Linked DNA regions of Nonomuraea africana. The protein of the gene in region 1 interacts with the protein of each later gene in a pairwise test. Links are inferred from orthologs where the notes say so. Each region holds a gene or a part of one and is shown on either strand. Other genes may lie near its edges.

Region 1 (2,991 bases):
CACGAACCCCGACTACGGAAAGTGATGACCGACGAATTGGCCTTCCCCTTCTAGCGTGGAGATCTGACCTAAGGAGAAGGTTGGGTCGTGGGAGAGACCAGACGCAGGTTCGAGCCGGAGTTCCGGGCGGGCGCGGTCCGCATCGTCCGGGAGACGGGAAAGCCGATTGCGCAGGTCGCGAAGGATCTAGGCATCAACGCGGGCACGCTGGCCAACTGGGTGCAAATGGACCGGCTGGCCCGCGAGCAAGACGCCGGCAGCGGGGAGCTGGCCGAATCCGAGCGGGAGGAGCTCGCCAAGCGCCTACGCGGCATCCGAGACGAACGCGCACGCCTCGAAGCTCAGCTCTCGCGCACCGAACACCCCGACCTCGACAGCGGCCGTACGGCCCTGACCACCGTGCTCGACCTACTCACCAACCCGCGCGACCTGTACGGCATCGCCAGCGAAACGGCCCGTCGTCTGCTCAACCAAGCGTTCTTCCACCGGCTCTACCTCGACACCGACGAGACCGACAACACACCCCGCGTCAGCTCCGACGACCCCACACACCCGCTCGCCCCGATCCTGCACGTCACCAGGGCCGGAAAACGCAAGAGCGGCGGCGTCATCACTGACACCGCCGCTACAAGCACTTCGACGCTACTCGCCACCGCCCTAGAAGAGCCGTGTTCGAGTAACCGCCTTTGGGTGGAGCTAAGGAGACTCGAACTCCTGACCCCCTCCATGCCATGGAGGTGCGCTACCAACTGCGCTATAGCCCCTGGTCACCGCTCCGAGTCCTCCCGTTGCGGCGCTCGCAGAGCATATAACCATCGCTCCCGATTCGCATAATCAAGAGTTCCGCCACCCGTCCGAGCCCGTCCCCCGCCCGTTCACCGGCCGTGCCGCCGAAGACGGCGGCCGGCCCGCGGGAGCCGTCCCGAACCGGGTCAGGAAGCGGACTCGGGGGTGTCGTCGCTGTTGACCGGCTCGGGCAGGGTGCCCGCGTTGTGCTCGAGCAGGCGCCATCCCCTGCGCCCCTCCTCCAGCACCGACCACGAGCAGTTGCCCAGCCCGCCCAGCGCCGACCACAGCTCCTGCGGCAGCCCCAGCAGGTGGGCGATGCCGAGTCGCAGCGCCGCTCCGTGGGAGGCCACCACCAGCAGCCCGTCGCCGTCGAGCTGACCCGCCCAACGGCGCAGCGCCGCCCCGACGCGGTCGGCCACGTCGGGAACCGGCTCGCCGTCGGGCGCCTCCCACGCGACGTACTCGGCCGGCCAGCGAGCGGCGATCTCCTCGCGGGTCAGCCCTTCCCAGGCGCCACCACCACGCTCGCGGAAGTCCTTGTCGACCGAGACGTCGAGCCCCACGATCCCGGCCAGGGCGAGGGCCGTGTCGTTGGCCCTGCGCAGGTCGGACGAGACGATCATCGTGGGGCGGAGCGCCGCCAGCAGCGACGCCGCCCTCGCGGCCTGGGCGATGCCGGTCTCGTCGAGCGGGATGTCGGTGTGGCCCTGAAAGCGGTGCTCGACGTTCCAGAGGGTCTGGCCGTGACGCAGGCAGACGATCCGCTTGCTCACGTACGGGCCCTCTGGGCGGCGGCCCTGGTCACGCCCTCGGGCAGCGCGATGGCGGGGCAGTCCTTCCAGAGGCGCTCCAGCGCGTAGAAGGTGCGGTCCTCTTCATGCTGGACGTGCACGACGATGTCGATGAAGTCGAGGAGCACCCAGCGCCCCTCACGCTCGCCTTCGCGGCGGACCGGCTTGGCGTCGCACTCGATGCGGAGCCTGTCCTCGATCTCATCGACGATGGCGCGCACCTGGCGGTCGTTGGTTGCGGAGCAGAGCAGGAACGCGTCGGTGATGACGAGCTGCTCGCTCACGTCGTAGGCGAGAATGTCGTCGGCCAGCTTGTCGGCGGCGGCCTCGGCCGCGACTCTGACGAGCTGAACGGATCTTTCGGATGCTGTCACGATACGGTTCTGTCCTCCTGTGTGACCACGTGTATACCCCACGCTTACCCTGATAGTATCCCCGGTGGCCGCCAGGCACATGCTCCTGACTTGCGAGCCATCGGTCCAGGGCGCCTTCTCCACCACTCTTCCCTGGTCAGGGCCGTCTATGCGGTGCCCGCCTGGTACAGGCCGCGCTTGCCGATGTACTGCACGATCCCGTCCGGCACGAGGTACCAGATGGGCTCACCCTGCTCCACACGCTGCCTGCACTCGGAGGAGGAGATCGCGAGGGCCGGGATCTCGATCAGGCTGACCTTGCCCTCGGGCAGCCCGGGGTCGCGCAGCGTGTGCCCGGGCCTGGTGCAGCCGACGAAGTGCGCGAGATCGAACAGCTCGGAGGCGTCCTGCCAGTCCAGGATCGCGGCGAGCGCGTCGGCGCCGGTGATGAAGTACAGGTCGGCGTCTGGACCGTAGATCTGCTTGACGTCACGCAGGGTGTCGATGGTGAACGTCGGGCCCGGCCGGTCCACGTCCACCCTGCTCACCGAGAAGCGCGGGTTCGACGCGGTCGCGATGACCGTCATCAGGTACCTGTCCTCGGGCGCCGACACCTCTCTCTCGGCCTTCTGGTACGGCCGGCCCGTCGGCACGAAGACGACCTCGTCGAGGTCGTAGTGGTGGGCCACCTCGCTCGCGGCGACCAGGTGACCGTGGTGGATCGGGTCGAAGGTGCCACCCATGACCCCCACGCGTCGCTTTCCCTGGACCCTGGGCGCGTTCATCATGAAACGGACCCTACGTGGAAGCCGTAACCAACCATTAAGCACCCCCCTTTCTGAGAAACGCGCACCACACCCGCCGCCGACGTAGCATGCCGGACATGACGACCACCCCGGATCGCAGCCGCGTGCAACTGCCCGGCATCTCGTCCCGTGCCTACGAACACCCCGCAGACCGGTCCGCTCTGGTCGCTCTGCGCAAGCTCAGCGGGTTCGACACGGTTCTCAAGCAGATGTCCGGCCTGATCAGTGAGCGCCGGCTGCGCCTGATGTATC
Region 2 (3,313 bases), 7.6 Mb from region 1 along the record:
TCAGTTGCTCGACAACGGCGTGGACCAGCGGCGGCAGCGGAGTCGACGCGTGCAGCCGGCCGACCCGGTCACCGCTGAGCGCCGCAACCATCTCCACGATCACGGGATGGCTGCCGGCCTGCATCCGGCCGCGGGTCGCCCAGGGCAGCGGAGCCTCGAGCGCCTCGCTGACCAGCGCACTGGCCAGGCCGTCCAGCACGTCGACCCTGGCCGGATGCCGGTGGCCACGCACCAGCGCCAGACCGTCCGCGGTGGCCCGAGCGGCGATCAGGTCCGCGGTGGACACCGACTGGTGCCGTGCGCGCAGCCGTACCGTCACCGCCTCGGTGAGCTTGCGGGCGGCCGCGCGGGGACCGGACTCCCATAGGTGCTGGTAATAACCCGGCGACGGCATGCCCGACTGGTAGCCGTCGAAGGCGTCCAGCCGCCGGAACGAGTACGGCACCAGATAGCTGCCGACGACCGCGTCGGCGGGTGGTTCCGGCAGCCCCGGCCAGGTCCGGTCGCCTTGCTCGGCCAGCCGGATCAGTGCGGGGCGGTGGAAGCCGCCGGTGACCACGGCGACCGGCCGGTCGCCGGCGTCGGCGAGCGCGGCCCGGATCCACTGCGCCATGTACGCCTCGCGGGCCATGTCGTCAGGGCCGGGCTGCGCGTCGCCGCGCACCAGGTCGAAGTAGGTGGCCAGCCGTTCGGCCAGCCCGTCGGCGGGCTCCATCTCGAACAGGTGGTCCCACAGCGCGTCCACATTGTCGACGGCGAAGGTACGGCACAGCCGCTGGGTAACCTCGGCGTAGCGGCCCTCGGCGTCGGCGTAGCGGTTGCGCACCTCGGCCAGCGCCGGGTGCCAGGCGGGCAGGTCAATGAAACGCAGCTCGGCGCCGACGGCGCGCCCCGCGGTCAGCGCCGTCCACTCCGGGGAGTACTCGCACAGCGGCGCCCACGAGCCGTGCCGGCGCTGGGCGTCGCGGTAACTGGTGTACACCGCGACCGGCAGCTTATGCCCCAGCATCAGCTCCTCGAGCCGGCGGTTCATGTCGGCCGGGCCCTCGACCAGCACGTACGCCGGCCGCAGCGCCGTGATGGTGTCGGCGACCAGCCGTGCGCAGGCGGGGCTGTGGTGCCGCACGCCGAGGAAGGTGGCAGCCATCGTCAGCCCGGCAGCAGGTGACGGGCCTCGTACAGGTCCCGCCACTGGTCGCCGCGCCGCCCGGCGGCCTGCTGCTCCAGGTACCTGCGGAGTTTGGCCAGATCCTCCGGACTGTCCTTGGCCGCCGTGCCGGCCAGGCACGACACCAAGTCGGCCGCGGTGCCAGGCTCGCCGCGCAGGAACCAGCCGCGCAGCCCGACGGCGTGCGCGACCGAGACGGCCTCGGCGGTGCTCATCACCCCCGACAACCGGTCGGTGGCGTCACCCCGCAGGGTCTGTCCCTGGCGCAGCTCCCGGAACGCGGTGACCAGAACCTCCAGCACATCGCGTCGCGGCGGCGCGCCGACTCCGGAGCGCTCCAGGAGCGCTGTGGCCTCCGCCTCCACCAGCGACAGCTCGGTGTCGAAGTCGGCGATCGGAAAGACGGTCTCGAAGTTGAAGCGCCGCTTGAGCGCGGCGCTCATCTCGTTGACGCCACGGTCGCGGGTGTTGGCGGTGGCGATGACGGTGAAGCCCTCCCGAGCGAACACCATCGCCTCCGGGCCGGTCAGCTCCGGGACCGCGAGCACCCGGTCCGACAGCGGCGACAGCAGGCAGTCCTGCACCTCAAGCGGGCACCGGGTGATCTCCTCGAAGCGCACCACCTTGCCCTCGGCCATGCCGCGTAGCAGCGGAGCAGCCACCAGCGACCGAGTCGACGGCCCCTCGGCGACCAGCAACGCATAGTTCCACGAGTACTTGATCTGATCCTCGGTGGTGGCCGCACCGCCCTGGATGGTGAGCGTCGACGTGCCGCTGACCGCCGCGGCGAGCAGCTCCGACAGCAGCGACTTCGCCGTGCCCGGCTCACCGACCAGCATCAGCCCACGGTTGGTCGCGAGCGTCACCAGGGCACGGTCGATCAGTGACGGGTCGCCGACGAACTTACGGCTGACGCCCAGTCTCTCGTCGCCGATGACGAAGCGCCGGGCGGCTCGCAGGCTCAACGCCCAGCCCGGCGGCCGGTCACCGTCGTCGCTGTCACGCAGCCGGGCCAGCTCGTCGGCGTAACGCACTTCGGCCGGAGGCCGCTGGACGTGGTCGTTCATCGGATGAGCTCCTGCAGGTCTCGCATGATCTCGGAGGCGGTGATGGGATCGAGGCCGTCGAAGTCCTGCTTGGAGACCACTAGGGTCTGTTCGGGTTCCACGTCGATGTAGCCGATGGCGACGCCCGGATCGAGGCCGATCGTGACGGTCTTGCCACCGGGCACGTCCCGCTCGATCCACCCCTGCCAACCGGCATCCTGCGGATCGCCACGCCGCCAGCCGCGCCGCTCCAGGCCGAGCACCCGGCCGGTCGGGATCTTGGCGAACTGCTCTGTGTCGAAGTCCTCGGCCGAGGTGTATACCTCCCGACCCAGCTGCGGGAACGGCTGCAGGATCTCGTAGTCGGCGAACACCTCCGCCCAGGGGCTCAGCGTCTCTCCCAGTTCCAGCGGGTGTACCAGCCCGATGGCCACGTCGTCCGGCAAGGTCAGCGTCTCGTCCTCGACGTCGGCGAAACTGCGGTCCTCGGCGACCCGCAGCGCGCCGAGCAGCTTGCCCGAGGAGTCGTAGTAGCCCCACACCAGGCGCCGCACGATGTGCCACAGCAGCGGGTGGCCGACGAGCAGCCGCGTGAACTCCTCGACGCTCCAGCGTCGCTGCTGCACCATCGCCTGCTCCAGCCGGCTGATGTTGTCGGCGGCCACGGTGCGGACGTCCTTCTTCAGCCCGGCAAAGCGCTGGTAGGCCGCCGGCGCCAGCTCCGCGTCGTCCTTGGCACCCGGCTTGGGCAGGCTCTTCAACCGCTTGCCGCCGACGTCGACGACATAGGGCTTGAGCTGCTCGTCGAAGCCGACGACGAACTGCCTGCCGCCGTAGTCGAGGGTCAGGCTGCCGTCGGCGGCCAAGCCGAAGTCCGGCACCAGCCGGTCGGCCAGCTCCTGGGGCTGCAGGCCCAGCTGCGCGGCAACCTCGGCCATCTTCTGCTGAGCCCGGTTCCTGAGCCCGCTGAACTTGACCTTCTCGGCGATTCCGTGGAGGTGCATCAGCGCGACCTCGGTCCCGAGAGCGGCCAGGATGTCCAGGCCGGTGACCGCACGGGCGTGCCCGCCCTCACCGGGCCAGGCTCGGATCAGCGGTG

Evidence for each region.
Region 2: the proteins of rsfS (region 1) and H4W81_RS39815 interact in binary tests that used the Escherichia coli proteins (3 or more experiments, as listed by UniProt). The link is inferred for Nonomuraea africana from one-to-one orthologs.

What each region holds. Positions count from the first base shown.
Region 1 is NZ_JADBEF010000001.1:702,578-705,568, reverse strand. The notes cover bases 257-2,934. They hold rsfS (ribosome silencing factor), read right to left. Parts: upstream 1,955-2,934; coding sequence 1,559-1,954; downstream 257-1,558. Other genes in these bases: H4W81_RS03160 (M48 family metallopeptidase), read left to right, coding at 2,808-2,934; nadD (nicotinate-nucleotide adenylyltransferase), read right to left, coding at 2,101-2,721; H4W81_RS03175 (histidine phosphatase family protein), read right to left, coding at 933-1,562. Also shown: more of H4W81_RS03160, read left to right, coding at 2,935-2,991. UniProt on the Escherichia coli protein: Functions as a ribosomal silencing factor. Interacts with ribosomal protein uL14 (rplN), blocking formation of intersubunit bridge B8.
Region 2 is NZ_JADBEF010000001.1:8,300,550-8,303,862, forward strand. Bases 193-3,192 are described here. They hold H4W81_RS39815 (ATP-binding protein), read right to left. Parts: upstream 2,236-3,192; coding sequence 1,150-2,235; downstream 193-1,149. Other genes in these bases: H4W81_RS39810 (DUF5682 family protein), read right to left, coding at 193-1,147; H4W81_RS39820 (WGR and DUF4132 domain-containing protein), read right to left, coding at 2,232-3,192. Also shown: more of H4W81_RS39810, read right to left, coding at 1-192; more of H4W81_RS39820, read right to left, coding at 3,193-3,313.